3 regions of the Nocardia sp. NPDC051756 genome follow, and region 2 is predicted to be linked to each of the others. Evidence: riboswitches for the same ligand, from Rfam matches in the RefSeq annotation. Region 2 holds a riboswitch; each other region holds the start of a gene.

Evidence for each region. A riboswitch is a leader RNA that binds a small molecule or an ion and turns the genes downstream of it on or off. The one in region 2 is predicted to bind cobalamin.
Region 1: it holds a riboswitch for cobalamin, as region 2 does, so the genes downstream of both, AB0M22_RS41370 (CbtB-domain containing protein) here and AB0M22_RS22275 (methylenetetrahydrofolate reductase) in region 2, are expected to answer to the same signal.
Region 3: it holds a riboswitch for cobalamin, as region 2 does, so the genes downstream of both, metE (5-methyltetrahydropteroyltriglutamate--homocysteine S-methyltransferase) here and AB0M22_RS22275 (methylenetetrahydrofolate reductase) in region 2, are expected to answer to the same signal.

The regions. Positions count from the first base shown of each region.
Region 1 is NZ_JBFAYV010000015.1:11,251-21,491, reverse strand. It holds gene carD (RNA polymerase-binding transcription factor CarD) at 1-416, opposite strand, end outside; gene AB0M22_RS41405 (hypothetical protein) at 762-1,493, shown strand; gene radA (DNA repair protein RadA) at 1,624-3,036, shown strand; gene AB0M22_RS41395 (hypothetical protein) at 3,062-3,751, opposite strand; gene AB0M22_RS41390 (carbonic anhydrase) at 3,874-4,497, opposite strand; gene AB0M22_RS41385 (A/G-specific adenine glycosylase) at 4,588-5,484, shown strand; gene AB0M22_RS41380 (alpha/beta hydrolase) at 5,507-6,265, opposite strand; gene mhuD (mycobilin-forming heme oxygenase MhuD) at 6,359-6,673, shown strand; cobalamin riboswitch at 6,752-6,907, shown strand; gene AB0M22_RS41370 (CbtB-domain containing protein) at 6,969-7,163, shown strand; gene AB0M22_RS41365 (CbtA family protein) at 7,154-7,972, shown strand; gene AB0M22_RS41360 (hypothetical protein) at 8,008-8,499, shown strand; gene AB0M22_RS41355 (OsmC family peroxiredoxin) at 8,561-9,001, opposite strand; gene AB0M22_RS41350 (multidrug efflux SMR transporter) at 9,160-9,480, opposite strand; gene AB0M22_RS41345 (NAD(P)H-dependent oxidoreductase) at 9,482-10,129, opposite strand; gene AB0M22_RS41340 (helix-turn-helix domain-containing protein) at 10,241-10,241, shown strand, end outside.
Region 2 is NZ_JBFAYV010000005.1:261-10,501, reverse strand. It holds gene AB0M22_RS22310 (hypothetical protein) at 1-129, shown strand, start outside; gene AB0M22_RS22305 (hypothetical protein) at 122-2,671, shown strand; gene AB0M22_RS22300 (ESX secretion-associated protein EspG) at 2,668-3,480, shown strand; gene AB0M22_RS22295 (hypothetical protein) at 3,510-3,818, shown strand; gene AB0M22_RS22290 (MarR family transcriptional regulator) at 3,825-4,247, opposite strand; gene AB0M22_RS22285 (MFS transporter) at 4,374-5,801, shown strand; gene AB0M22_RS22280 (NADP-dependent oxidoreductase) at 5,893-6,894, shown strand; gene AB0M22_RS22275 (methylenetetrahydrofolate reductase) at 7,028-8,029, opposite strand; cobalamin riboswitch at 8,164-8,399, opposite strand; gene AB0M22_RS22270 (helix-turn-helix transcriptional regulator) at 8,628-9,515, shown strand; gene AB0M22_RS22265 (DUF899 family protein) at 9,520-10,233, opposite strand.
Region 3 is NZ_JBFAYV010000001.1:644,701-654,941, reverse strand. It holds gene AB0M22_RS03115 (GtrA family protein) at 108-626, shown strand; gene coaD (pantetheine-phosphate adenylyltransferase) at 697-1,182, opposite strand; gene rsmD (16S rRNA (guanine(966)-N(2))-methyltransferase RsmD) at 1,243-1,794, opposite strand; gene AB0M22_RS03100 (pyruvate carboxylase) at 1,791-5,189, opposite strand; gene AB0M22_RS03095 (glycosyltransferase family A protein) at 5,305-6,180, opposite strand; cobalamin riboswitch at 6,480-6,619, shown strand; gene metE (5-methyltetrahydropteroyltriglutamate--homocysteine S-methyltransferase) at 6,793-9,060, shown strand; gene AB0M22_RS03085 (limonene-1,2-epoxide hydrolase family protein) at 9,461-9,838, opposite strand; gene AB0M22_RS03080 (DUF1737 domain-containing protein) at 9,974-10,147, shown strand.

The DNA of each region.
Region 1 (10,241 bases), on a different contig from region 2:
AGCTCACCGACGAGGATCTGACGGGCCTTGGCGAGCATCCGCTTCTCACCGGCGGACAGGCCGCGGTCCTGCTCACGACGCCACAGGTCGCGGACGACCTCGGCCACCTTGTTCACATCGCCGGAGGCGAGCTTCTCCAGGTTGGCCTTGTAACGGCGGGACCAGTTGGTCGGCTCCTCCGTGTGCGGCGCGCGCAGCACCTGGAAGACTCGATCGAGACCTTCCTGGCCGACGACATCACGTACGCCGACGTATTCAGCATTCTCAGCGGGAACCCGAACAGTCAGATCGCCTTGGGCGACCTTCAGGACCAGATACTCTTTTTGCTCACCCTTGATGGTGCGAGTCTCGATAGCTTCGATCAGCGCCGCTCCGTGGTGGGGGTAAACGACGGTGTCTCCGACCTTAAAAATCATGTGTCCCGTGCCCCTTTCGATGTTCACAGTTTAACATGCGACTCGGTAACGGCGCGATCAACTGTGCAGGTCAGGGCCACAACGAGGTAGCGGTGGGGCTTGACAGAACGGGGTCGGTGTGCATTACGTTGTGCCAGAACGGGTTACCTCCCCGCACTGCCCCCGTCCCGGCCCCCCGACCTGAGCTGGCAGTGCGTCCGCGATCCGCCGATGCTCGACCGATCTGTTACCAACCGACCCGCGCGTCGCGAGCCCCGGCTCCCGGTCCGGAGCGGGAACTACTACGCTGCCTAGTTACTACTCTCCCCTACGGAGATGAGCCCGGTCGACATGGAGGGACAACCCGTGACTGCCCTGAAAGCTGTGACCGCCCTGAAGAAGGCGCGACGTCGCATGGTGCCGGTTGCCGCACTCGCCGCCGGCGCGGCTATCGCGCTGACCGGCTGTAGCTCGGGCCAGATCTCGCAGACCGCGGACCAGGTGGCCGCGATCAACGGCAATCACGCCGACGTCGGCAAGGTCGCGCTGCGCAACGTGCACATCGTCTTCCCCGCCCAGGGCACCGAATACAACAACACCAAGGGCGGCAAGGCGATCATCGCGCTGTCCATCGTCAACAACAGCCCGTCCGTGCCCGACGAGCTGACCAGCCTGACCACCGACCTCGGCACCGTGAAGATCACCCCGGCGGCCGGCAAGTCGACGGTCGAGCTGGCCCCCCAGCAAACCGTGGTCGCGGCCACCAAGCCGGTCAAGACCGCGGCGCCCGCGGCCGACGCGCACGGCGCCACGCCCACCACCCCGGCCGCGCCGACCTCGGCCAAGCCGGACGCGCACGGCACCGAGCACGCCGACGTCGCCGAGGCCACCGTCGACCCCGAGGCCCGCCCGATCCTGATCGAGATCACCGGCCTGACCAAGGACATCACCCCCGGCCTGACCTACAACGTGGCGTTCAACTTCAAGCAGAACGGCACCGTGCAGCTCCAGGTGCCGGTCGACGCGGGCGCTTCCACCGCCCGGCAGGAGTCGGACAAGTCCGGCGCGACCGAGGCCGAGCACAAGGGCGGACACTGAGCGTCTAGCCCCCTTACGGAGACGGCTGCCACACCTGTTCGGTGTGGCAGCCGTTCGTTTATCCGGCCACCGGGCCGTCAGCGGGCCGGAACGGGCGGGTTTTGTCGGACGCGGTACGTAAGGTGCGCGTGTGGCCAAGACCAAGTCGATCTTCCGGTGCTCCGCCTGCACGCACGAGGTCGCCAAGTGGGTGGGTAAGTGCCCGGACTGCGGCGCGTGGGGCACGGTCGACGAGGTAGCCGTCGCGGCGACGGGTGCGGGCGCACCGGCCCGGCGCGCGATGCTGCCGAGCACCGCCGCCGCCCCGATCTCCACCATCGACTCGCAGATCACCAGGGCCAAGCCGACCGGGGTCAGCGAGCTCGACCGGGTGCTCGGCGGCGGCGTGGTGCCCGGTTCGGTGGTGCTGCTCTCCGGCGAGCCGGGCGTCGGCAAGTCGACCCTGCTGCTCGAGGTCGCGCACCGCTGGGCCAGGCAGAACGACGCGAAGGCGCTCTACGTCACCGCGGAGGAATCGGCCGGGCAGGTGCGGCTGCGCGCCGACCGGACCGGCGCGGTGCACGAACGGGTCTATCTCGCCGCGGAATCCGATCTCTCGATCCTGCTCGGGCATGTCGAGCAGGTGCAGCCGACGCTGCTGGTGGTCGACTCGGTGCAGACCATGCTGGCGCCCGAGGTGGACGGCGTGATCGGCGGCGTCACCCAGGTGCGCGCGGTGACCTCCGCGCTGACCTCGCTGGCCAAGGCGAGCGGCATCGCGGTGCTGCTGGTCGGGCACGTGACCAAGGACGGCAATGTCGCCGGCCCGCGCACCCTGGAACACCTCGTCGACGTGGTGCTGCAATTCGAGGGCGACAAGAACTCGTCGCTGCGCATGGTGCGCGGCCTGAAGAACCGTTTCGGCAGCGCGGACGAGGTCGGCTGCTTCGAGCTGCACGAGGACGGCATCGCCTGCGTCGACGACCCGTCCGGGCTGTTCCTGCATCACCGCACCGATTCGGTGTCCGGCACCGCGGTCACCGTCGCGATGGACGGCAAGCGGCCGCTGGTGGCCGAGGTGCAGGGGCTGACCGTGGAGACCGAAATCCCGAACCCGCGCCGCGCGGTCAGCGGCCTGGACTACAACCGGGTCGCGATGGTGCTGGCCGTACTACAGAGCCGCGGCAAGGTGTTCCTCGGCAAGTCCGACGTCTACGCGGCGACGGTCGGCGGCATGCGGCTGCTGGAGCCCGCGGCCGACCTGGCCATCACGCTCGCCATCGCCAGCGCCAATTCCGAGGTGGCGATTCCGGCGGGCTGGGTGATCCTCGGCGAGGTCGGCCTGGCCGGCGAGGTGCGCAAGGTGACCGGGCTGGAACGCAGGCTGGCCGAGGCCGAACGGCTCGGCTTCACCACCGCGCTGGTGCCGCCCGGCTACACCCCGCTCAAACGCGGCGGCATGAAGATCCACGAGGTGGCCGACGTGCGCTCGGCCATCCGCATCACCGGCACGCGCAAACGACGCGCGCCGAAGGAGGACAAGGAAGTGGCACCCGATTTCTGACCGGCCCCACCGAATCCGGAACGGCTCAGGCAGGCGTCAGGTTGAACGGCTCCGGCGAGCTGTGCAGCGAACCGAACTGCGCGATCACCTGATAGGCGCCCGCGGGCACCGGCACCCGCTCGCCGACGCAGCCCTGCTGCGAGGTGGTGCCCGACCAGCGCACCGTGAACAGCGCCTGCTCACCGGGTTTCAGGTTCCGCTGGTTCGACTCGTCGACCGGCGAGCAGTCCGAACTGGTCCAGAACCGGCGCTGCCCGTCCAGCGACAGCACCGACGCCTGGATCTGCGCCAGGTTCATGTCCCGCTGGCAGACCGAGCTGGAGATGTTGGTGATGACGAAGCGGAAGTTCGGCTGCTCACCGACCTTGTAGGTCGGCTGGTCCACGCTGATCTTGATCGCCAGCGACTGATCCGCACACTGCCCCGGTCCCGCCGCGGGTTCGTTCGAGGCGGTCGAGGCGACGCTCGGCGTGGCCGCGGCGCTGGATTCGGCCGGGCCCGCTGCCTTTGTCGTCGAGGCGTCGGCGGGCTTGCTCGGCGTCGTGGACGACGAGCCGGCCGCGACCGGCTTCGAGTCATCGGGCTTGTCGCCACCGCGCGCCACCGTCAGCACGAGCCAGATGACCAACGCCAGCGCGACGACCAGGGCGCCGATCGCCAATGCGCGTCGACGCCAATAGATCTCCGGTGGCAGCGGTCCATTCGGTTCCAGCACGCCTCAACGGTAAGGGCACGACCGGGCGCGACGACTCATACGCCCGGCGTGTCGGTCCGGATTACGCGATCGTGGCGATCCAATTCCGGCCCGCACGCTGGGCTGACACCGACTAGGACAACTCAGGCGAGCTCGCCGATGTTGCCGACGACACGCTGCAACTTCACCTGTCCCTCGGCGAGCTTGTATGTGACACAGGCGATTGCGCATTCGCCGGTGGCGACGCGCTGCGAGATGATCATCGATCGCTGCATGAGCAGCCTGCTCGTCTCGACCACGTGCCTGGCCTCCATCTCGTCGACGGTGGACAGGCCCTCGCGGCGGCCGATCAGAATGGACGGCGTGACCCGCTCGACCACGCTGCGGATGAAGCCTCCCGGTACCTCGCCGCCGTCGAGCGCGTCGATGGTGGCCTTCACCGCGCCGCAGCTGTCGTGCCCGAGCACCACGATCAGCGGCACGTTCAGCACCTGCACGCCGTACTCGATCGAGCCGAGTACCGAGCTGTCCACGACGTGGCCCGCGGTGCGCACCACGAACATGTCGCCGAGGCCTTGGTCGAAGATCAACTCGGCGGCGACCCGGGAGTCACCGCAGCCGAAGAGGATGGCGGACGGATGCTGGCCGCTGACGAGCTTGGCTCGGTCGGAGGCGCCCTGGCTAGGATGCTGCAGCGCACCGGAGACGAAACGGTCGTTGCCTTCGCGCAAAGACTTCCAGGCACTGACCGGATTTGAATCAGGCATACCGACCATTGTGCACAAGGCTTGGGTTACCAGCGAGTTCGTTTGGTTACGGGTCGGCAAATACCAGCTGGCGGCAGTAGGACAGGAACCGTGAGGAAAGCACCGAACAGCATCGATGCCGACGTGTTGCTCGACTGGTACGCGGAGACCGCGCGCGACCTGCCGTGGCGTCGCCGCGAGGTCACCGCGTGGCAGATCCTGATGAGCGAGATCATGTTGCAGCAGACCCCGGTGGTCCGGGTCGAGCCGATCTGGCGGGAGTGGGTGGCGCGCTGGCCGGTGCCCTCGGCGATGGCCGCCTCCTCACAGGCCGAGGTGCTGCGCGCGTGGGGCAAGCTCGGTTATCCGCGGCGGGCGCTGCGGCTGCACGAATGCGCGCGGGTGCTGGCCGCGGAACACGGCGACGAGGTGCCTGCCGACGTGGACGTGCTGCTCGGCCTGCCGGGAATCGGGGCGTACACGGCGCGGGCGGTCGCGTGCTTCGCCTACGGGCAACGAGTTCCGGTGGTGGACACCAATGTTCGGCGGGTGGTCGCCCGGGCCGTGCACGGGCGGGCGGAGGCCGGGAATCCGTCGTCCCGGGATCTGCCGGAGACCGAAGCGCTGCTGCCGCAACAGATCGACCGCGCGGCGGTGTTCTCGGCCGCGCTGATGGAACTGGGCGCGACGGTGTGCACGGCGCGCACGCCGGACTGCTCGCGCTGCCCGCTGCCGAGCTGCGCATGGGTCGCCGCGGGCCGCCCGGTCTCCGAAATCGTCCGTCGCACACAGAAGTACGAGGGCACCGACCGGCAAGCGCGCGGCAGGCTGCTCGACGTGCTCCGTGGCGCGACGGGCCCGGTCGAGCAAGTGCGTCTCGACCTCGCCTGGCCCCGCGACCCCGGCCAGCGAGCCCGCGCGCTGGACTCGCTACTGGTCGACGGCCTGATCGAGCAGACCGTGGACGGCCTCTTCGCCCTGGCCGGCGAGGGCGGCAACGCGCCCTGACCACACCGCACGCTTTCTGAAATCAAGAGGCGTGCGGCTCGGCGAGGACACGACGGAGGAAGTGCTCGACGGCGGCGCGGTATTGGTCCGGTTGGTCGTCGTGCACGAGATGCGCTGCGCCCGTGACGAGTACGTGCTCGGCATCGGGATGGGTCTCGGCCATCTGCCGCATCTGGCCGGGCGGGGTGATCGTGTGCTCGCCCTCGAGCAGCAGCGCGGGCACCCGGATGGCGTGCCACTGCGGCCAGAAGTCGCGACTCCCCCACTCCTCGGAGATGTCGCGGAACGTCGCGACCGACCCGTGCAGCCGGTATCCGTCCGGCCCGTGCGCGAACGAGTTCAGGAAGTACCGCCCGGCGACCGGCCCGAAGAACTTCAGCACCGCGTTCGCGTCCGGAAACGGCTGCGGCCACGCCTCGATCATCGCCGCCCAGTCCGTCGCCGTCCGGCCGGTGAAATCCGGGGCGATGTCCTCGATCACCAGCGCCCGCACCCGATCGGGGTGCGCCGCGGCGAACACCCAGCCGTGCAGTGCGCCCATCGAATGCCCGATCACCACCATCGGTTCGGTGATGCCCGCGGTCGCGGCGGCCAGATCGGCGACGAACGCCTCGGTGGTCAGCTCGTCCGGGGCCGGCCTGCCGTGCCCGGCCGCGTCGAAGGTGTAGACGTGGCCGTAGTCGCGCAGCCAGTCCAGCTGGTCGTGCCAGGTCCGGGCGCTGCCCATCAGTCCGTGCAACAGCAGGATCGGTACGCCCGCTCCGCCTTCGTCATGCAACACCCCGCTGATTCTGCCGGGCCGGGCCGACAGCTGCGCACAACCCCCGATACGGCCCATACCGGGCAGTCGCTCGCGGGTCGTATTGTCGAGCGCATGGCTGTTGTGAAGATCAACGCGATCGAGGTTCCCGAGGGCGCGGGCCCCGAGCTGGAGAAGCGGTTCGCCCACCGGGCGCACGCGGTGGAGGGCTCGCCGGGTTTCCTCGGTTTCCAGCTGCTCCGGCCGGTCGCCGGGGACAACCGGTACTTCGTTGTCACCCAGTGGGATTCGGAAGAGTCGTTCACCGCGTGGCGGGACGGCCCGGCGCGCGAGGCGCACGCGGGCGAGCGGCAGAAGCCGGTGTCCACCGGTGCGTCGCTGCTGGAATTCGAGGTCGTGCTGGACGTGACCGCCAAGCCCGCGGGCTGACCTTTCGACCATCGCCGGGCGGGCCGACCTGCCCGGCGACTCGCCCGACGCCGGGGCGCGACCGTGCTGGTCGTGTTGACGTCGGGTGCCTCCGGGTGTCACAGTTCGAATGACATAACGCGAGGGTGATGCGGTAATCCGGTGACATTCCGGAGCGGTCGCGCCACTGTGTTCCATGCACCGAGTCCCTGGGTGCCGGAAAGCCAGACACCGGCATCTTCGCACTCATTCGACGGGACGCTGAAAGCGCTGTGGAGGGACGAAGGTCCGACCTCGCGCATCCCTAGGAGGACACATGGCTATCGCGCATTCGCCGAGCCGGGCAAACGAAACTCTGGCCACTGTGCTCGTCACAGTCGGTGTCGTTCTACTCGCACTGCTCACGCTGTACCTGGTCGGCTTCGATCAGGGCGTCATCTCGCGCAGCGGGATGTACCTGCACGAGTTGATGCATGACGGACGCCACCTGCTGGGGCTTCCGTGCCATTGAATCCATCCCCTGCTGTCCCTCTGACCGGTTCGCTGAAGACTCTGCTGCTGCGGGGTCTGCTGGCCGGTCTCATCGCGGGTCTGCTGGCCGCGTCGGTCGGCTTCTTCGTCGGGGAACCGAAGATCAATGCCGCCATCGCCATCGAGGAAGCCAATTCCGCCGCCGCGGCGCATGCGCCCGGCGCGGAAGCGGAGGCGAGCGGCGGACATTCGCACGGCGACGAGGAAGAACCATTGGTGAGCCGCACCGGGCAGCAGGCGGGACAGTTCCTCGCCCTCGGCCTGGCCGGTCTCGCGCTCGGCGCGATCTTCGCCGCGGTCGCGAACTTCGCCCGCCGCTACAGCACGCTGTCCGGGCCGAAGCTGGCGCTGGCCCTCGGGCTGGGTGGCTGGGCCGCGATCGTGGCGGTGCCGTTCTTCAAGTACCCGGCCAATCCACCCGCGGTCGGTGATCCGGAGACGATCAATCAGCGCACCCTGCTCTGGCTGGCGGCGGTGCTGCTCGGCCTGGCGGCCGTCGGCATCGGCGTGTACGTCTACAAGGTGCTGCGCGGTCAGCTGAGCACCCTGCGGCTGATCGGCGGGGTGGCCGCGTTCGTTCTGGTCACCATCGTCGGCTACGTCCTGCTGCCCGGCGTCAACGAGGTGAAGGCGGACTTCCCGGCCGCGTTGCTGTGGCAGTTCCGGGCGGCCTCGCTCGGTGAGACCGCGACGCTGTGGGCCTGCCTGGCCCTCGGCTTCGCCGCGCTCAGCGAATTCGCCACGCGCAGTGATACTCCGGTACGAGAGTCGATCGCTACCGCGGGCTGATCCGCATCCAGGAGACGAAGGGCAGTGTCGGTGTCATGACCGGCACTGCCCTTTCTCTTTGGCCCGCACCGCTGCGTACGGGCGCTCCCACGCAACCACCGCGCGCCGTCCTCGTCGCCTTCGTCGGCCTGGTCGTCGCGCTGCTCGCCGGCGTCGCCGAGGCCATCGAGCAGGCCGCGCTGCTGCTGGAACGCGACGAGGTCGACGTGGCCGGGCTGGTCACCGGACTCGCTGTGCGACTGGGGATCTACCTGGTCGTACTCGTCGTCGCGATCCGGATGACGCACGGCGCCCGCTGGGCTCGGCTCCTGCTGACCTTCGGCATCGGCGTGATCGGCCTGCTGTCGCTGATCGTCGAACCGCTGGCGGCGCTGCTGTCCGCGGACAAGTTCGGCGACCTGTTCGCCCACCTCACCGTCGAGTCCGTGGTGATCGGCCTGTTCCGCACCATCCACGTGGTGGCGGTGCTGATCGCCGTCCCCGCGATGTATCACCCGGCCGCCCGCCGATTCTTCCGCCGGGCCTGAGCATTTCGCGCAAGCACATGGCTCCCCGCACACCCGAGCGGATGTGCGGGGAACCAAGCAACTACGCGAGGGCCGCGTCCAGCAGGATGTGGTCGACGCCGGCCAGGGCCTTGCTGACCGGGCAGCCGGCCTTGGCGGCCTCGGCCGCGGCGGCGAACGCGTCGGCGTCGATGCCGGAGACCTTGCCGCGCACGGTCAGCTTGATGCCGCTGATCCGGAAGCCGCCGGCCGGGTCCGGGCCGAGGGTCACGTCGGCGCTGACATCCAGGCTCTCCGGGGTGCCGCCGGCATTGCCGATCTGCGCGGAGAGCGCCATCGCGTAGCAGGACGAGTGCGCCGCCGCGATGAGCTCCTCCGGGCTGGTGGTGCCGTCGGCGTCGTCGGCCGAACGCTTCGGGAACGACACGTCGTACTTGCCGACGCCGGAGCTGGCCAGCTCGACCTGTCCCGACCCCTCCTGCAGAGTGCCGGTCCAAGCAGTACGCGCGGTACGTGTAGGCATCACGGTCCTTTCGCTGAGTATTGGATGCAGCCCGAGCTTAGCCAGCCGACCTCCGCACGTCTCGGGGTCAGACTAGAGCGCTGTATTAGCAACGTCGGCGGCATGGCGGGCGAGGTCGACACCCCGCCGCCACACACGAAAAGCGTTGCCGCATCGGGTCACTCGGGATTGGTGAGCCGGGCCAGCACGATGCCACCAATGATCAACGACAGCGCGAACACCCGCCCCGCGCTGAGCGGATCCTTGTTGAACACGATGCCGAGGCCGATGGCGCCGACCGCGCCGATGCCGGTGAAGATCGCGTACGCGGTACCGACCGGCAGCGTCTGCATGGCCCTGGACAGCAGATACACCGCGGTGACGCCGAGCACGAAGCAGAGCACGGTCGGCCACAGGCGGGTGAAGTTCTCCGTCGGTTTGATGCTCTGCGACCAGACGATCTCGACCAAGCCGGCGATGCCGAGGACGACCCAGTTCATCTCAGTACTCCTTCGCGAGACCGCGCGCGGTTTCGAGGGCGAGCGCGTAGGACTCGTCGTGCTTGTCGCGCAGGTGCGCCAGCGCGGGATCCTGCCGGGCGTTGGCCAGCTCGGCATTGATGAAAACCGTGTCGTGGACGGCGAAATGGCCCGCGAAGAAGTCGCGCAGGAACCGCTCCTGATAGTCGAACGCCGCCTTCGGCGCACCCGGTCCGTACGCGCCGCCGCGCGCGGTCACGACGACGAAACGACGGTGCCCCAGCGACATTCGCGGGAACGTCACCTGATCCAGCCAGGCCTTGAGCGCGGCCGGAATCGAGTAGTTGTACATCGGGGTGCCGATCAGGATGACGTCCGCGGCCAGCACCTCGGCCAGCAGCGGTTCGACGATCGCCCAGGCCGCGGCCTGCTCCGGCGTGCGCACCAGCTCACCGAGGCGGTCCAGATCCGTGGTGGCCTGCGCGAGCACCGCGTCGCACAGCTCGGTCCACGCCTCGTCGATGAACGGCACCGGCTCGGCCGCCAGGTCGCGGTAGCGGTAGCGGCCGTCCGGGTTCTCCGCGCGCCATGCGTCGGCGAAGACGGCGCTCACCTCGCGGCTGATCGAACGGGTACGGGCGCTCGCGTCCAGGTGCAGCAACGTTGTCATGACGAACCTCTCGAATGAACTGGACATTGCGTCCACTTACTGACGGGATCGACTGTATCGACAACTGGACACGTTGTCCACTTATCTCCGAACTCGGGTACAGTCAGCGGCA
Region 2 (10,241 bases):
GAGCCGCGCGCCGGAACCGGCGATTCGACCGATGTCCCGTTCACGTTAGGGGCCTCGATCGCCACGGTCGAGCCGGTCATCGAGAAGCGAACTATCACAGAGACCACGAGGAGCACGACGGATGGCTGACGACGGCAAGGGCTCGAAGATCGACGACACGTCCCAGGCCAGTCGCGACGATTGGCACGATTTGCGCGGCAATGCCGACAATGAACAATTGAAGGCCAACACGCTCAAAACCGATCCGCTGGTATTCGCGCTGTGTGCGCAGGCCTGCCACGATATGGTCGGGAAGGCTCAATGGTATCGGGAATTCATCCAATCCGAATCCATGGACAATTTGAAGCAGTTTTCCGATGAAATAGGTGGTCAGGAGCTGACTCGTCGGTTCAATGAGAAGGCCACTGATGTCAGGGAACGATTGGACCTCTTGCGCTGGACCATGGAGGACATGGGGGACACGTTCATCAGGGCATGCAAACAATACTTGTCAGCCGACGAGGTCAGCAAGGCCGGGTTCGACAAGATCGGCGACCTGCAGACTGTCGCACCCATAGGTCCGAACGTGCCCAAACCGGTGAACGGCGACCCGCCCGGCCATGGCGAGCACCCGCCCGTCCCGGAGGCGCCGCCCGGCCCGGACAATGGGAGCCCGATCAAGGTAACGAGCGCCGACGGATGGAGTTTCGACCGATTCCACCAATTCCGGCTGGCTCTGGAAGGCAGCGATCATGTGGCGAATAATGCCGGAGAAAAATACGGTTGGCTGGCTGAAAAACTCAGAACCGATCTCCTGGATCTGAACAGCAAACTCGGCAAGGTAAAAAAGGAGATGTGGAGCGGTCAAGGCGCAGATCGTGCGATGGAGGCGATCAATCGATTTACCGAAGGGTCGCTCAATTTCGCCAAGGCTCTGGACTATCTGAGCGCGGACTTGATTTACTGCTCTAAATGGATTTACGCCATGTATAATGACACGCCTGGGCAGACGGCGGCCTATTCGAATGACTGCAAAGAGTCGGACTGGCTCAAAGGCTATCGCGAGACATACAAGGCCGTTTATGAACCGGGTATCGCCGGCGCGGTGAACGTGATGCCGCAGATTGTCATGACCGGCACCGTTCCTCAGCCGCCCCCCGCGGAAAACAAGAACGGTAATGGCGACGGGAAAGGCGATGGTGACGCGAAGGCGGTGGATCACGATTTCTACCGTCCTGCGAACATGCGCGTGTTGACCGATCAGAACAATCCTGATTATAAGTCGGAGCACCAGCATGGTTCCGACGAGCGCCGGAATGAGGCCAACGGCAACGCGAATAACTCGAGCAATGGCGGTGGAAACAATCAAGGTAGTGGTAACAGTGGTGGTAGTGGCAACAGCGGTGGTGGCGGCAACAGCGGTGGCAGTGGCAACGGCGGTGGCATAGAAAAGAACGGCCCGAACTACAAAGCCGGCTATCAAGACCCCAACAACCAGGGCCTCGGTCAAAACAAGGCCGGTAACAGCGGCAACGGTTCGAGCGGCGGCTCCGGCTCGAATGGTGGAGGTGACGGCAACGGGTCGGGTTACACCGGCTCCAAGGCCCGAGTTCCCGAACCCGAATACGGCGGTGGCTCCGGGCCCGGCAATGGGTCGGGCAACGGGTCAGGTTCGGAAGGCAAGGGTGGCAGTGGTTCGCAGAGTGGTGGTGGTTCGCAGGGTGGCGGCGGTTCGCAGAGTGGTGGCGGAAAAGAGGGTGGCGGCGGTTCGCCGGGCGGCGGCAATCCGAACCCGCCGGGTCAGCAGGGCCCGCTGGGATCACCGCAGGAACTGCTCAACAAGCTGCTGCGCGGCGAGAATCCGCTGAAGAACCTGAGCCCGGAGGCCCTGCGCAAGATCGGCGGAGACCTGCTCGGCGGACTGAGTCCGGAACTGCTGAAGAACATGACCCCGGAGGGTTTGCAGAAGCTCACCTCCGACCTGTTGCAGGGGCTGAGCCCGGACCAGCTGAAGAAGCTCGGCTCGGACATCCTCGGCGGCCTCACCCCGGAAGGGCTGAAGAACCTCGGCCCGGACGTGCTGAAGAATGTCGACCCGGAAATCCTGCGGAACCTGAGCCCGGAAACAATGCGCGCATTGGGCCAGACCATGGCGCAGACGCCGGGCGGCGCCGATCTGATCAAGCTGTTGACCGACGGAATAAACGGGTTCACCAAGACGATCGGCGACGTCGTCAAGAGCGGCACCGAAATGCTGGCCGGTCTGGCGAATACCGGGGCGCTCGGCATTCCGGGCCTCGGCGAATTGCAGCACACGGCATTGCCGATCGACAGCCCGTTCGCGAAGGATCTCGCGGCTGCCGTGCGCAGCGCCGGTGGCGGTGCGGGCATTCCGGGCCCGGGCGGTGGTGCGCCGCACTCGCAGCTCACCGCCCAGACCGCACCGTTCGAGGCATCGAAGTTGTTCCCGCGGGCGGCGATGCAGAACGAAGTCGCGGCCCAGCAGTCCCAGCATCAGATGGTTCAGCCAGGCTCGCAGTCCGGCATGCCGATGGGGCCCGGTCCGGGGCCCGGCGGCGCGCAGGGCGCGGGCGCAGAATACAAGCGGCCCAAGTATCTCGACTCGGAGACACACCTGGATGAGGGCCTCGGGCCGGACATCAAGCGGGTGCGGCCGGTGATCGAGCCGTGACGCTGCAGTGGAAGTTCACCTCGCTCGAATTTCTCGTGCTGTGCGAGCACTATCGCGCCGGCTCGTTGCCGCGGCCGTTGCTGTTCCAGAGCGACGAGGAGGTGATGTCCGACGACTTGGAGCGACGAAAGCGCTTGGTATGGGAGGAGCTGCAGCCCAGGCTGGACAGCTCGTTCGCGGGCATGGTCCATGTCTTGCGCGCCCCCGAACTGTATGTGCTGCTGCAGAGTTGGGACGAGCGGGAAAGAAGAACCAACCGGGACAAGGTGCTCCGTGTGCATGTCGCCCGGGCAGGTGCGCTGGCGTTCGTCTTCGAACAGGTACCAGGGGAACTCACCTTCGATTCACCGATGGTCGTCGTGACCGAATGCGATCCGCGGGCACTGGCCGTCGCGGTGGTGCAGGCGATGCCGGAGGTGGAAGCCGGTCGGCTGCCGGATATTCCGATCGTGACCGACCCGGCCGAGCACATCGCGCCGAGCTGGGGTACCAACTCGGTGTGGGACGACGTCGAGTCCCGGCCGGTGTATCGGACTCAGCGGTTCTTCGAGCAGCGTGCCGATCTGACCGGAGTGATCACGGTCGCGCAGGGCCGATCGAAGTTCGGCCCGCGCGGAATGCACGAGACGACGTTGCTGTGGCGGGACGTGGCCGACGACGGGCGATACGTGATGACGCTGGACGATTCGCCCGTCGCCGTCGCCACCAGCAGGCAGCAGTTGGTCTATCGGATCCACCGGGATATCGAGCACCTGCTGCAGCGCATCGAATCGCACTGGGAGGACGGGCGTCCCGAGGATCGGTTCTGAGTTCGGATCGGGAGAGTCAGGAGATTGTCATGGCGGCAGAACGTCGTATCCAAGTGGACACCGCGCGGTTGCGGCAGGCGGCGGAGCAGATGGACGAGGTCGGTACGGAGACAAAGGAAATCATCACGAACTTGCGGAATACCATTCAGGCGCAGGGGTTTCCGTGGGGTCGAGACGACTACGGCGACAAGTTCGCCAAAGGCGGAAAGGGCTATAGCACTTCCGAGACGAACCTGCTGGCCGGCGGCGACAACATGGCGGATTCGGCGGGCAAGTTCGCCACGGGGATGCGCGACGCCGCGGACACGATGGACAAAATGGACGACCGCGCACGGTAGTCCCACCTAGCGTTTCGGCTCTAGGAGTTCGGCCAGCGTGTCGGTGTCGCGCAGGTAGCGCTCGTAAGGAAAGCCGGCCGCGAGCAAGGCATCACGTAGTTCGTCTTGGAGCGGCTTACCACTGGTGTGGAAGGCGTCGCGGCCGGCTTCGGTGGTGCTGACCAGTCGCCGTCGCCCGTGCTCGGGGTCGGGGTCGACCTGGATGAGTCCGGCTGCTTCCAATGGGCGCAGGGCCCGGCTGATCGCCGGATCGGACACCGACAGCGCCTGTGCCAGCTGGTGCTGGGTCATCGGCCCGCTCTCTTCCACCGTGCCGAGCAGCCGCATCTGGCGGTAACTCAACCCGCCCGAGCTGGTCACCCGCCGCCGTGTGGCCTCGCCGAGCAGGAACACCACGCGATGCAACAAGTCGCCGAGCCCGTCATCCATGGTGCGATCGTACCAGTCTTGTCTGGTTAATATTAACCACGCAACGATCTGCGCTGATCGTTGGGCTTGTGCTGGTCTGCGGAGCGTCGCCCGTGGATCGGTCCGCCATCGCCCTAGCCTGAGGCGATGGCCGTGCTGACTCCGCGCGAACGTCCGAGGCGTTGGTCGCTCGACGACATCGTCGTCACCGATCCGCCGATCATCCGCCGGGCGATCGGCGCGGCGAGCATCGGTAACATCACCGAGTGGTACGACTTCGGCGTCTACGCCTATTTCGAGCCCACGATCAAGGAAGTGTTCTTCTCCCATCTGGGCGACACCGCGGGCACGATCGCCACCTTCGGGCTGTTCGCGGTGGCGTTCCTGGTCCGCCCGTTCGGCGGGATGTTCTTCGGCCCGCTGGCCGACCGGATCGGCCGCAACCGGGTGCTGGCGACCACGATGATCCTGATGGCGCTCGGCACCTTCGCCATCGGCTGCATCCCGGACCAGAACGCGATCGGCATCTGGGCGCCGATGCTGCTGCTGTGCGCGCGGTTGTTGCAGGGCTTCTCCACCGGCGGCGAATACGGCAACGCCATGACCTTCATCGCCGAGTACGCGCCGGACCGGCGGCGCGGATTCCTCGGCAGCTGGCTGGAATTCGGCACGTTCACCGGTTATCTGCTGGGCGCGCTGATCGTCACGCTCGCCGACGCCACCCTGAGCCACGACCAGTTGCTGGCGTGGGGCTGGCGGTTGCCGTTCTTCGTCGCGCTGCCGCTCGGTCTCGTCGGCGTCTACCTGCGCATGCGCCTGGCCGACACCCCGGCCTTCGCCGCGCTGGAGAAGGAATCCGAGGAGCGGGAGAAGTCGAACAAGACCGGCGACGAGGCCAAGATCCTGGCGAAGCTGTGGCCCTACGTCCTGGTCTGCATGGGTCTGGTCGTGGTCTGGAACGTGCCCAACTACATGCTGACCTCCTACATGCCGACCTATATCACCTCGACGGTGCCCGACGCGACCGGCGGCGGGGTGTCCTCGTCGACCTCGCAGTGGTTGCAGATCGGGGTGATGGTCGTTGCGCTGCTGACCATTCCGGTGATCGGGCTGATCTCCGATCGGATCGGCCGCAAGCCGATCATCTGGACCGGCATCGCGGGACTGATCGTGCTCGCGTTCCCGATGGTGCTGCTGGTCCGTACGGACAATGCGTTCGCCGTCTTCGTGGGCCTGCTGATGATGGGACTGACGCTGATCTGCTTCAGCGCGACGATGCCGTCCACCCTGCCGTCGCTGTTCCCGACGAAGGTGCGCGGCGCGGGTCTGTCGGTGGCGTTCAACGTCGCGGTCTCGCTCTTCGCGGGCACCACCTCGGTAGTGGTCGGCGCACTCGTCGGCGTAACCGGCGACTTGAACTGGCCCGCTTACTATTTGATCATCGCCGGCGTAGTGGGCGCGGTATCGGTCTACTTCCTACAGGAACCCAACGGCAGGCACATGTGGGGTTCGGCGCCCGCCGCGCAGTCCGAGGAGGAGGCAGTGGAGTTCGTCGGTGCGCAGAAGCCGTCGTAGGCGGTCTGAATCCTTGCTCTCGCGAAGCTGAATCGCCGGTGTCGTTCGCCACTAGAGTGAGCAGCATTTCACTTTCAGCGAAGGAGCGTGTGTGACGACGACTCAGCAGGTGCGGCTCGCGAAGCGTCCGCAGGGGCTGCCCGATGCGGAGACGTGGAGCGTGGTCAGCGAGGAGCTGCCGGGGGTGGGGGCGGGCGAGATTCTGGTGAAGGTGGAGCTGATCTCGATCGATCCGGCGATGCGTGGCTGGCTCAACGATGTGCGGTCGTATCTTCCGCCGGTCGGGATCGGTGAGGTGATGCGGGCGTTGGATATCGGGACCGTCGTCGAGTCCAGCCATCCTGATTATTCGGTGGGCGAGACGGTCAGCGGCACATTCGGTGTCACCGAGTACGCGATCAGTGATGGCAGCGGCGTGCAGCGGGTCGATCTTTCGGTCGCGTCGGCGGCGACCTGGCTTGGCGCGCTCGGAATCACCGGTATGACAGCCTATTTCGGGTTGATCGATGTCGGAAAGGTGCAGGCGGGGGAGACCGTGCTGATTTCCGCGGCGGCCGGCGCGGTGGGCAGTGTCGCCGGGCAGATCGCAAAGGCGGTGGGCGCCACGGTGATCGGGATCGCGGGCGGTCCGGAGAAGTGCCGGATGCTCACCGAGGAGTTCGGCTTCGACCTGGCGATCGATTACCGCAGCGAGAACGTGCTGCGGCGGCTGCGCGAACTCGCGCCCGGTGGCGTCGACGTGTTCTTCGACAATGTCGGCGGGGAGATACTCGATGCCGCGCTGGCCAACCTGCGCAAGGGCGCGCGGGTCGTGATCAGCGGGGCGATCGCGTCCTACAACGCGGCCAAGCCGCCGCCCGGCCCGTCCCGCTATATGTCGCTGCTGGTCTTCCGGGCGTCCATGACCGGGTTCGTCGTATTCGACTACGCCGACCGCTACGGCGAGGCCATCGCCCAGATCTCGAACTGGCTGGCCGAGGGCAAGATCAAGCCCCGCGAACATATCGTCGAAGGCGGCGTCGCCCAGTTCGGCACAACGCTCGAGATGCTGTTCACCGGTGCGAACACCGGCAAGCTGTTGTTAGCCATCTGAGCACACCTGCCCGCGAATTCGATTGAGCGGCTGGACAACACCGCCACCCTCGATCACCCGCGCGAACGCAGTAACGCGCGGGTGATCGAGCATCAGCGACTCGACCGGGCAGGCCCGTCGACGGGGTGCGGCGTCAGGCGCTGAGCGGCGCGGCGGTGACCGCGTAGCCGAGGTTGGTGAGGACCTCGTTGGTCGCCTTGGCGAAGTTGAGGGTGATGAAGTGCAGGCAGGGGGCGCCTTCGTCGATGAGGTGCTGGGCCATCTCGGTGGCGATCTCGATGCCGGCCGCGCGGACGGCGGCGCGGTTTTCCTCGGGGCCGGTGCCTGCCGCGGTGCGCAGTCGCCGCATGATCGACGCGGGCAGCGCGCGGCCGCTGAGTTCCTCGGCGCGCGCGATGGTGCGCATCGAGGTGATGGGCATCAGCTCCGGGATGATCGGTTTCGCGCCCTGCTCGGCGTCGGTGGCCGCGAGGCGATCGCGCAGGCGCAGATAGTGATCCACCTCGAAGAACATCTGGGTGATCGAATAGTCCGCTCCGGCACGGAGTTTCGCGGCCAGGAACGCGGCGTCGGTGTCCAGGTCGGGGGAGTGGTGGTGCCCCTGCGGGAAGGACGCGACCCCGACGTTGAAGTCGCCGAGATCCCGCACGATCCGCACCAGTTCCTCGGCGTACTCGACACCGTCGGGATGTTTGTGCCACTCGCCGAGCGGATCGCCGGGCGGATCACCCCGCAGCACGAGAATATTGCGGATGCCGCAGTCGGCGTAGGAACCGACCAACGCGCGCAACTCGGCGATGCTGTGCCCGACCGCCGTCAGATGCGCGACCGGCAGCAACGTGGTCTGCTGCGCCAGCTGTCCGGTGATCCGGGCGGTGCGGTCCTTGGTCGAACCACCCGCGCCGTAGGTCATCGAGACGAACGCCGGATGCATGCGCTCGAACTGCCGCACCGTGCGCCACAGCCGCGCCTCGCCTGCGGTGTCGCGCGGCGGATTGAACTCCACCGAGAACGGCACCCGCGGCCCCGAGTGGATGCGCAGGCTCTCGACGACCGAAGGGACGCCGGGGACTGCCGGTGTGATTCGAGCAGGGAGCCCGTGATTCGGACGGTCACGCCCAGGGATGGAATGCATGGATGTACTCCAGGTCAGCGGCCAGTGGCCGCCGCCAATAACGAGCCGGACGCTGAGGAGCCCACGAAGCATCAATCCCGTGCCCGGGTCTACTCGGCGTACGCCCGATCCACGAGGCGACGACCGCCGGATACGGTGTACCCGGCACAATCGGCAGGTCTTCGGACTCATGGGCATCGACCCGGTTTCGGGTCGGCTCCGGCGTTTCGGCCGAGGCTGGTCCTACCGGTCGTCGCTTCCCAGGCGGTACGCCCAGTGCTCAGGACGACGGTCGTTCCCATTCACCGCTGCGGGACAGTCCCGGAGTTGCACCGGGTTCCCTCTCACCGGTCACACGCTGACGCGCGCGACCAGTTCGACGCCATCGTGCGGTCAGGGGCTCCTCGACTCCGCCTCCGGCGAACCAGTTGTACCCGCGAATATAGCGAAGTCCTGGGGGATCACCAAGCAGCGGCGACGGCCGTGGCGCGGTGACGTGTCCTGATTGCGCCACGGGACGCGTTGCGGCGGGCACGATATCATCTGGTGGGCGCGGTGTGGTCCGGGACCGAGACGGGCGCGATACCGCTGATGATTTTCGGGAAGCGGGGTAGAGGTCATGGTCGCAGAACCGGTTCGGATCGACGGGATCGACTCGCGGGTCGCGGAGCGCGGCCCGACCGCGTTGCGCATCGCGGTCGGCGGGCAACTGCGCAAGCTGCGCGAAGCGAAGGGCATCACGCCGGCGGCGGCCGGGGATCACATCCGTGGTTCGCACGCCAAGATCAGTCGGCTCGAACTCGGGCGGACCGGGTACAAGGATCGCGACATCCTGGACCTGCTGACCCTGTACGGCGTCACCGAGCCGGATCAGCGCGAAATGTTCCTGGACTTGGCGCGCAAGGCCAACGAGCCCGGTTGGTGGCATCACTACAACGACCTGCTGCCCCCTTGGTTCGAGACCTACCTCGGCCTGGAGGGCGCCGCGCAGTCGATCAGAACCTTTGAGGGACAACTGGTTCCGGGGTTGTTGCAGACCGAGGACTACACCCACGCGGTCATCGACGTCAGCCATCAGAGCGCGGAGGCGGCGCGACGGGTGGAGCTGCGCGCGAAGCGTCAGGAGATCCTCGAGCTGCCCGGCGGACCGACGTTGTGGGCGGTGCTGGACGAGGCCGTGCTGCACCGGCCGATCGGCGGCAAACACGTGCTGCGCAAGCAGCTCGAGCATCTGGTGGAGGTGTCGTACAAGCCAAGTGTGACGATCCAGGTCCTGCCCTTCTCGGCCGGCGTCCATGCCGCGGCGGGCAGCTCGTTCACCCTGCTCCGCTTCGCCGAGCGCGAACTCCCCGACATCGTCTACCTGGAACAACTGACCAGCGCGTTCTATCTGGACCGCAGCGACGACCTGGAGGTCTACCGCGAGGTGATGGACCAGGTCGCCGTGCAAGCCGAACGACCGGACCAGTCACGCGCCCTGCTGATCGCGGCCGCCGAGCAGCTCTGAGCGGTCAGCCTCGGCGGTCGCGGCCGGCGTAGTGGTTTTCGGCGTACCAGTCGCCTCGGCCTGCGGGGAGTAGGTCGAGGATGTTCCAGACGGGGGAGAGTTGATCGATGCCGCGTTGGGCGTCGTCGAGGAAGTTCGCGGGCAGGGTGTAGTGGTGGCGGACCTGGTCGCCTTCGGGGGTGAAAACGCTGATCATCGGGCGCTGGTCGCCGTTGGGGCGTTCGGCGTTCAGGTCGGCGTTGAAGGTGGTGTCGTGGCTGGAGAGGATGCGCAGGCCGTCCCAGCCGCGGCGCAGTGCCCATCCGCGCAGCTTCGGCAGCGGAGCCTTGGCGATGACGGCGAAGCCGGTGCGCTGGGCCAGGTGGTGGGCGACGCCCTGGAAACCGTCGACCCACAGCGAGCACATCGGGCAGGCTTCGTCGTCGTCCGGATGGAACATCAGGTGGTAGACGACCAGAGTGTCGTGCTGCCCGAACAACTCTCGCAGTCGCGTGGTCCGGATCGGTTCCGGCCGGCCGAGGTCGATCGGGCCCTCGGTGAAGGAGTAGTCGTCGAGGATCAGTCCGGGGGGCACCTGCCGGCGTGCGGCGGCGACCTCCTCGATCTGGTCGCGCAACGTGCGTTCGGCTTTCGCCAGTTCGATCCGGGCCGCGACGTACTCGTCGCTGGCGCCCTTGGGCCACATCGGTTCCATCGCCGCAGCATCCACTTCGCCCATTACGGGTT
Region 3 (10,241 bases), on a different contig from region 2:
AGATGCTGAACACATCGTACAAGCGGAACCTATCAAGAGTCGGTGGGAAGGAAGCGATCACCGTCGCTGTTGTCCCCAGCAAAGGCTCATGTTCGATCGGAAAGACCATGACTGTTCTGGATCTACAGAGATCGGCGGGAGTTAGCACCACCAGCTACTTCATGCCGTGGGTAGGCCCGTACCCGGTGCTGACGGCACCACCGGTGTCCGCGCGGTTCGAGCAGTTGATGGCCTACCTGCGCGGCGACCGCGCCTTCGCCCAGCTGATCCGGTTCGCGCTGGTCGGCGGCTCCAGCAATATCGCCTACGTGCTGCTGTTCTTCGCGATGCACGGCATCGGCCCGCTGCTGGCCAACGTGGTCGGCTCGATCGTCAGCACGGTGATCGCCAACGAGCTGCACCGCCAGCTCACCTTCCACGCAAGCGGCCGAGTCGGCTGGTTCACCGCACAGTGGGAAGGCGGCGGCCTGGCCCTGGTCGGGCTCGCCATCACCACCGCCGGACTGGCGGCCCTGGACGTCTGGGCCCCGACCATCGGCGGCACCGCGGAGGCGACGGCCATCCTCGGCATCACCGCGGTCGTCGGCGGCATGCGCTTCCTGGCCCTGCGCGGTCTGGTTTTCTGAACCTCGTCGAGTGAGGGGAATCAGCCCCGGTCCCAATGCCGTTGGGACCGGGGCTGATTTACGTTCGAGGTCAGCTCTTGCGTTCGGCGAGCCGGGCGAGCAGGCGCTTGTGCACGGACGGGGGCAGCATGTCGGTGACGTCGCCGCCGAAGGTCGCCACCTCCTTGACCAAGGAGCTGGACAGGAAGCTGAGGGCGGGGTTGGTGGCGATGAAGAAGGTGTCGACCCCGGAGAGCTTCTTGTTCATCTGGGCCATCTGCATCTCGTAACCGAAGTCGGTCGCGTCGCGCAGGCCCTTCACGATGGCCGTGATGCCCTGTTCCCTGGCGAAGTCGACGGTCAGGCCGTACCACGATTCCACCCGGATGTTGGGCAGGTGCGCGGTCGCCTCGCGCAGCATCTCCATGCGCTCGTCGACGGTGAACATGCCCTGCTTGTTCTTGTTGATATTGACGGTGACAACGACCTCGTCGAACTGGGCCGCGGCCCGCGCGAAGACGTCGATGTGACCGTTGGTCACGGGGTCGAAGGACCCGGGGCACAATGCTCCTGCCATGGTCAGACGCTATCCTGCGGGACCGCGCGGGCGGCACCGAGGGTGCTCGAGACCACACGGTCAGCCGAAAGTCGCCATCTCGATCCGGGTTTCGCCGTACTTGCGCGGCTTCATCGCCGAATAACCCGCCGGCCATTCGATTTCCGGCGACCGGCGCGCCCGCTCGACCACGACCAGGGCGTCGGGCCGCAACCAGCCGTCGGCCAGCGCCCGCAGATCGCCGAGCACCGCGTCGATCTCGACGGCGTACGGCGGGTCGGACAGGACCAGGTCGAATTCGCCCGCACCGCCCAGCGCCAGCACGCTGGCCACGGTCGCCACGCGCAGTTCCGCGCCGGGCAGCCCGACATCGGCGATGTTGCCGCGCACGACCTCGGCCGCCTTGCGATCGGCCTCGACCAGCAGCGCGTGGGCGGCGCCGCGGGACAACGCCTCCAAACCGAGTGCGCCCGAGCCCGCGTACAGGTCGAGCACCCGGATGCCGTCGAAGTCGATCCGCGCGTCGAGCGCGCTGAACACGGCCTCGCGCACCCGGTCGGAGGTCGGGCGGGTGCCGGCGGGCGGCACCCGTAGCCGCCGCCCGCCTGCCGTTCCGGCGACGATCCGGGTCATTCGGACTCGCGCACGGCCAGCTCGATCAGCAGGTCGCCGCCTTCGACCTGCTGCACCTGACCGATCGCGACCCGGCCGACGGTGCCCGCCCGCGGCGCGGTGATGGCGGCCTCCATCTTCATCGCCTCGATCGTGCCGACGGTGTCGCCCGCCCCGATCGAATCGCCTTCGGAGACAGCCAAGGTCACGACGCCGGCGAACGGGGCGGCGATGTGGCCTGCGTTGCCCTTGTCCGCCTTCTCCGCGGCCGGAATTTCGCTGGCGATGGAGCGGTCGCGGACGGCGACCGGGCGGAGTTGGCCGTTGAGGATGCACATGACGGTGCGCATGCCGCGTTCGTCGGGCTCGGAGATGGCTTCGAGGCCGATGAGGAGGGTGACACCCTTCTCCAGTTGGACGCGGTGCTCTTCGCCGTGGCGCAGGCCGTAGAAGAACTGGTTCGCCGACAGGCCCATGGTGTCGCCGTACTTTTCGCGGTGGGCGTTGAATTCGGCGGTGGGAGCGGGGAACAGCAGACGGTTCAGCGTCGCGCGACGCTCGTCCGACGTACCCGCAAGACCGGCCTCATCGGCTGCGGTGAGCGGAGTTTCGGGCTTGGCCGCACCGCGTCCGGCCAGGGCGCGACTGCGGAACGGTTCAGGCCAGCCACCGGCGGGGGTGCCGAGTTCCCCACGCAGGAAACCGATCACCGAATCCGGGATGTCGTAGCGGCCGGGGTCGGCGGCGAAGTCTTCGATCTCGACACCGGTACCGACCAGGGCGAGGGCGAGGTCACCGACGACCTTCGAGGACGGGGTGACCTTGATCAAACGACCCAGAAGACGGTCCGCGGCAGCGTATTTGGCTTCGACTTCCTCGAACCGGTCACCCAGGCCGAGGGCGATGGCTTGCTGGCGCAGGTTCGACAGCTGCCCGCCGGGGATTTCGTGGGTGTAGACGCGTCCGGTCGGTGCGGGCAACCCGGACTCGAAGGGCTTGTACACCTTGCGCAGGGTTTCCCAATACGGTTCCAGATCGCACACGTTCTGCAAGTTCAATCCGGTGTCGTAGTCGCTGTGCGCTGCCGCGGCGACGATCGCGGAAAGCGCTGGCTGACTGGTTGTTCCGGCCATCGCCGCACTCGCACCATCGACCGCGTCCGCACCGGCCTGCCACGCGGCAAGGTAGGTCGCGAGCTGCCCGCCCGGGGTGTCGTGAGTGTGGACATGCACGGGCAGGTCGAAGTTGCTGCGCAGTGCGGTCACCAGTTTGGCGGCCGCGGGGGCACGCAGGAGTCCGGCCATGTCCTTGATGGCGAGGATGTGCGCACCGGCATCGACCATCTGCTCGGCGAGCTTGAGGTAATAGTCCAGGGTGTAAAGGGTTTCGTCCGGGTTGGCCAGGTCCCCGGTGTAGCTCATCGCGACTTCGGCGATGGCGGTACCGGTTTCGCGTACCGCATCGATCGCCGGCCGCATCTGATCAACGTTGTTGAGCGCGTCGAAGATTCGGAAGATATCGATCCCGGTAGCGGTCGCCTCGGACACGAACGCCCGCGTCACCTGCTCCGGATACGGCGTGTAGCCCACCGTGTTCCGGCCACGCAGCAGCATCTGCAAACAGATGTTCGGCACCGCTTCGCGCAACGCCGCCAACCGCTCCCACGGGTCCTCGTACAGGAACCGCAGCGCCACATCGTAAGTCGCGCCACCCCACGCCTCGATCGACAACAACTCCGGCGTCATCCGCGCGACGTGTCCGGCAACACCGAGCAGGCCATTGGTCCGCACCCGAGTCGCCAACAACGACTGATGCGCGTCACGGAACGTCGTGTCCGTGACCCCCACCGCCTTCTGCGCCCGCAACGCCTGCGCGAAACCCTCGGGCCCGAGCTGCAACAACCGCTGCCGCGAACCGTGCGGCGGAGCCACCGACAGATCGATCGCCGGCAGCTTGTCATGCGGATACACCGTCGTCGGCCGCTCCCCATGCGGCTTGTTCACCGTGACATCGGCCAGATACGTGAGGATCTTGGTCCCGCGGTCCGCCGAACCGCGCTGGTTGAGCAGCTCCGGCCGCTCGTCGATGAACGACGTGGTGACCCGCCCGGCCCGGAAGTCCGGATCGTCGAGCACCGCTAGCAGGAACGGAATGTTGGTGGTGACACCGCGAATTCGGAACTCCGCCAGCGCGCGCTGGGCCCGCGAGACCGCGGCGGGAAAGTCGCGCCCGCGGCAGGTGAGCTTCACCAGCATCGAATCGAAGTAGGCGCCGATCTCCGCGCCGAGGTTGGCCCCGCCGTCCAGGCGGATGCCCGCGCCGCCGGGCGTGCGGTAGGCGGTGATCCGGCCGGTGTCGGGGCGGAAGCCGTTGTTCGGGTCCTCGGTGGTGATCCGGCACTGCATCGCGGCGCCGCGGATGCTGACCGTGTCCTGGCTGAGGCCGAGCTGTTCGAGGGTCTCCCCCGCCGCGATGCGCAGCTGCGACTGCACCAGATCGACGTCGGTGATCTCCTCGGTCACCGTGTGCTCGACCTGGATGCGCGGGTTCATCTCGATGAAGACGTGGTTGCCGCGCTCGTCGAGCAGGAACTCGACGGTGCCCGCGCAGCTGTAACCGATCTCCTTGGCGAAGGCCACGGCGTCGGCGCAGATGCGTTCGCGCAGTTCGGGATCCAGGTTCGGCGCGGGCGCGAGCTCGATCACCTTCTGGTGCCTGCGCTGCACCGAGCAGTCGCGCTCGAACAGGTGCATCACGTTGCCGTGCTGATCGGCCAGGATCTGCACCTCGATGTGGCGCGGGTTCACCACGGCCTGCTCGAGGAAGACGGTCGGATCGCCGAACGCCGACTCGGCCTCGCGCGACGCGGCCTCGATGGACTCGCGCAGGTGCTCGGCGTCGGCGACCCGGCGCATGCCGCGCCCGCCACCGCCGGCCACCGCCTTGACGAAGATCGGATAGTCCAGCTCGTGCGACGCGGCGAGCAACTCGTCCACGTCGGCGGACGGCGCGCTGGAGCGCAGCACCGGCAGCCCGGCCGCCTTGGCCGCCGCGATCGCGCGCGCCTTGTTGCCCGCGAGCTCGAGCACCTCGGCGGACGGACCGATGAAGGTGATGCCCTCGCGGGCGCAGGCAGCCGCCAGATCCGGATTCTCGGACAGGAAGCCGTATCCCGGGTAGACGGCGTCGGCGCCCGCGGACTTGGCCGCGTCGATGATCGCGTCGATCGACAGGTACGCCCGGACCGGGTGCCCCTCCTCGCCGATCTGGTAGGACTCGGCGGCCTTCGTCCGATGGACCGAGTTGCGGTCCTCGTACGGGAAGACGGCGACCGTCCCCACGCCGAGTTCGTAGGCCGCGCGAAAGGCCCTGATGGCGATCTCGCCGCGGTTGGCTACCAAGACTTTCGTGAACATTGGCCTAAGGTACCCGGACCCACCGCCCTCACAGACACGGAAGGCCCCTTCGCAAGCATCTTCACAACGCGGTCTAGCAGCGTTGCGAAGATCCGTTCATCGGGCCGTCACATCCTCAGATCCAGTGCATCGTGCGATACCGGAGCCCGCCGCGGAACTGACCGACCGCGAGGCCGATCATCAATCCGCGTTCCTCCGGAACTAATCCGCGGGTAAAAGGAAGCCGAATCATCCGTAACATAACTTCCGGCAGATGAATCTCGGGTAAACCATTCTTCGGAAATTCGGCATGCAGCCGCGCCAGACCGATTCCTCTGCTACGGCCTTGCCGATAGCCGGGCCGGAAGCCCTGGCGATACCGATAGGCGACGAGCGCCTCGGCGAGATAGCCGAGCCGGTACCCCTCACGATGCGCGCGCCAGCCGAATTCCAGATCCTCGTTTGCAGCGTAGCTGACATCTTGTCCGCCGAGCTTACGATAGACCTCGGCACGGCACGCCATGCTCGTCCCGACGATCACAGGCGCATAAACGCCAGGTGGCTGGAATTGGTCAGGCGCCGGGATGTTGGCGACGTGCCGCGGGTGCTCCGCGTTGAGCGAATCGCCCTCGATCGCAGAACAAGTGAGGTCGTAGCCCTCGTCCAGGAATCCGACCATGCGGCTGATCCAATTCGGGTGCGCGCGGTCGTCGTGATCACAGAACAGCAACGTCTCACCGGTTGCCTGCCCGGCTCCGACATTTCGTGCAAACGCGGCACCCGAGGTACCTGACGCGTCAACATATCGGAGTCCCAGCCGATCCCTCGCCGCGTGGCTTTCAATATGAGCCTGCACATCGACAGGTGAGCCGTTGTCGGCTATTAAAACGTCGAATTCACCCCGATAATCTTGACGTGTCAAGGCGTCGAGTTGCACATCCAGGAGGTCACGGCCCTCGGCCGTCCCGATGTACGTTGGAATGACGATCGATACCGACCGTTCAGTTACCACAAGCACTCCTGCTATCGATCCCCACGCCGGAGCCCTCCCCCGAGGAAGACAACCTTAGACATAAATAGGAAATTCGGGCCACACCGAACTTCCGTGGGCTTCCTCACAGACTTGGACAGATGACCAAACAGCGGCGCCGAGCCGATCGGCCTTCGCCGACTTCTCCGCCCGGCCCCACCACGCACCCGTCGCGCCCCCTATGCTGGTGGGTGCAGCTGGTTCACCGCGCGCGTACGAGATGGAGCCCCGTCGTCGTGTCGCGGAGCCGAGTTCGGCCGCCCCGAAAGGGCGGTCGGGCGAGAGGGAACCCGGTGGGAATCCGGGACTGTCCCGCAGCGGTAAGCAGGAACGACCGCCGTCACACGCACTGGGTGCAAGGCCCGGGAAGCGACGGCCAGTAGGTCGGCCGAGAGGCCGGTGCCTGTGAGTCCGAAGACCTGCCAGCCGTGTCGGGTACGCCGTATCCGACGGCCACCGCCTCGTGGATCTGGGCGCGCGGTTCTACCAGTACGTGATGCGTCGGGGCTCTGTTGTCGGAATCTCCTGACCTGTCTCCGGTAGCCGCGTGGCCCGTATGGCGACGGCCCACGACACCAGCACTGGAGAGACAACGTGACTGTTGTAAATCAGACACCGTTCACCGCAACGGTTCTCGGGCTACCTAGGGTCGGACCGCGGCGTGAGCTCAAGCGGGCCACCGAGGCCTACTGGGCAGGCAAGATCGACGCCGAGCAGCTCCATACTGTCGCGCGCGACCTGCGCCACGCCCAGATCACCGAATTACTTGCCGCAGGCCTGGATTCGATCCCGGTCGGCACCTTCTCGTACTACGACCAGGTGCTCGACACCGCCCTGCTGCTCGGCGCGCTGCCGCCGCGGGTGGCCGGGATCGCCGATCCGCTGGACCGGTATTTCGCCGCCGCGCGCGGCAACGAGACGGTCGAACCGCTGGAGATGACCAAGTGGTTCGACACCAACTACCACTACCTGGTCCCGGAAATCGACCAGGACACCGTGTTCGCGCTGAACCCGGAGAAACTGCTCGACGAGGTGCGCGAGGCGCTGGCGCTCGGCGCGCCCGCTCGCCCGGTGGTGGTCGGCCCGATCACCTTCCTCGAGCTGGCCAAGGCCACCGGCGGCGCGCCGCTGGACCGGCTCGCCGAGCTGGTTCCGCTCTACCGCGACCTGCTCGGGCAGCTGGCCGAGGCCGGCGTCGGCTGGGTGCAGATCGATGAGCCGGTGCTGGTCACCGACCTCACCGACGACGAACTCGCCCTGGTGCGAAGCACTTACACGGAGCTGTCCGCGGCGTCCGAGCGGCCGGCGATCGTGGTGGCGACCTACTTCGGCCACACCGATGCCGCGCTGACCGCGTTGGCGGGCACCGACATCGAGGGCATCGCGCTCGACTTCACCTCCGGCACCACCGTTTCCGATGTGGCCGGGGTGCCAGCGCTGGCGAGCAAGCTGCTGGTGGCGGGCGTGGTCGACGGGCGCAACGTCTGGCGCGCCGACCTCGACGCCGTGCTGTCCACCCTGGGCACGCTGCTGGGTTCGGCTGCGTCGGTGGCGGTTTCGACCTCTTGCTCGCTGCTGCACGTGCCGTACACGCTGGCCGCGGAGACCAAGCTGGACGAGCGGCTGCGCTCGTGGCTGGCGTTCGGCACCGAGAAGGTGGCCGAGGTCCGGCTGCTGGCCACCGCGCTGGCCGCGGGCACCGAGGCGATCGGCGCCGAATTGGCCGACACCCGTGCGGCATTGGCGACCCGGCACAGCGACCCGCGACTGAACGACGCGCAGGTGCGGGACAAGCTGGCGGCGCTCGGCCCGGACGCGATCCGGCGCGCCCCCGCCGACGAGCGCCGGGTGTTGCAGCAGGAACGGCTCCAGCTGCCGACGCTGCCGACCACCACCATCGGCTCCTACCCGCAGACCTCGGCCATCCGGCTGGCCAGGGCCGCGTTCACCAAGGGCGAGATCGACGAGGCGGAGTACGTCCGCCGGATGCGCGCCGAGGTCGCCGATGTGATTGCGCTGCAAGAGAAGCTGGGCCTGGACGTGCTGGTGCACGGCGAGCCCGAGCGCAACGACATGGTGCAGTACTTCGCCGAACAGCTCGACGGCTTCGCCGCCACCGAGCTGGGCTGGGTGCAGTCCTACGGTTCGCGCTGCGTGCGGCCGCCGATCCTGTTCGGCGACGTCAAGCGGCCGACGCCGATGACCGTCGACTGGAGCAGCTACGCCCAGTCGCTGACCGACAAGCCGGTCAAGGGCATGCTCACCGGGCCGGTCACCATCCTGGCCTGGTCGTTCGTCCGCGACGATCAGCCGCTCGGCGACTCGGCGCGGCAGGTCGCGCTGGCCATCCGGGACGAGACGGTGGACCTGCAGGCCGCGGGCATCCGGATCATCCAGGTCGACGAGCCGGCGCTGCGCGAGCTGCTTCCGCTGCGCAAGGCCGATCAGCAGGCCTACCTCGACTGGTCGGTGCAGTCGTTCCGGGTCGCCACCTCCGGCGTCTCGGATGCCACCCAGGTGCACACCCACCTGTGCTACTCGGAGTTCGGCGAGGTGATCGACGCGATCGCCGGGCTGGACGCCGACGTGACCTCGATCGAGGCGGCCCGTTCGCGGATGGAGGTGCTCGACGACCTCAACGCGGCGGGCTTCGACCTCGGCGTCGGGCCGGGTGTCTACGACATCCACTCGCCGCGGGTGCCCAGCGTGGAGGAGATCACCACCTCGCTGCGCGCGGCGCTGAAAGCCGTTCCCGCCGAACGGCTGTGGGTCAACCCGGACTGCGGTCTGAAGACCCGCGGGCAAGCCGAGGTGGAGGCGTCACTGCGCAACATGGTCGCCGCCGCGACCGCCGTGCGCTGATCGTCTCGGCCGTTCGCTGACGCTCGGCACCTCCTCCTCGCCCTGGCGGAGGTGCCGAGCCGCGGATCGTGTGCACTCGGCGGGCACCTCCCGCCGGGTCACGAAACCCGCACTACCCCAAGCGCCCTCGCCGTCAGCCCGGCTCGGGTTCGGATCGGGGCACCTGCTGCCGCCGTGACGTGTACCGCTCGCACGGCTCCGCGCCCCGCTTGACCGGCTGCTGCCGCGACCTGACACTCATCCCTCGTCGCCACGCCGTGTGACACCCCGGGCACCGATCCATGCCAACCCCTCCTCGCACCTGGTGAAACCACTCCATGAATCGCCCCTATCCACCTTCGACGCGTGCCGCCGCGATTCGGTTCCGACCAGTTGCCACGGATTTCCCGGGGGTGGCCGGTCACTCCGCCAGGTTGAAGGCGCGGTTGATGGCCGCCATGTCGAAGTAGTCGCGCCAGGCGACGATGGCGCCGTCGGCCACCTCGAAGACGCCGGTGACCGGGAGCGGAATGGCCTTGCCCGCGGTGCGCAACGTGTCGGTGCGTTCGTTCATCACCACGTTGCCGGAGGCGATCTGGTGATGGATATCGAAGTCGACGCCCTCGAAGGTAGTCAGGAAGCCGGTGAGGAAGTCGCGGATGGCGGTGCGGCCGACCACCGGTTCCATCGGAATGTTGTGATACACAGCGTCTTCGGCGAAGAAGGCGGCGATGCGGTCGGGATCCGGATCGGACCAACTGCGGCACATATCGCGGACGAGTTCGTCAGGAGTCGGCATGGGCGGGCTCACTTTCTGCTGCCGGGCGGGCGAACCGCGTTGTGCGCAACGCCCTCCCGATTCAACCAAGCAATTGCTCGGTTCGGAACCCTTTGGGCTTCAGGAACTGTCGCACCCGCGTTCTAGGCTGGCGGCATGAACGACCACCCTCTGCGTTATCGCTTGATCACCGGCGTCGACGATGCTTCGTTCTGCGAGCGGATCAGCGGACTGCTCGAGCAGGGCTATCGACTGCACGGCTCCCCTTCGGTTACCTTCAACGGCACCAACGTGATCGCGGCACAGGCAGTGATCCTGGACGACGAGTAGCGGCTGCGCAGGATGCGTTTCTTCGACACGCCCGCCCGAACTGGACGGTAACCCTCTTCGCACGCTACGCAGCTGGGAGATCCCGCAAAATACC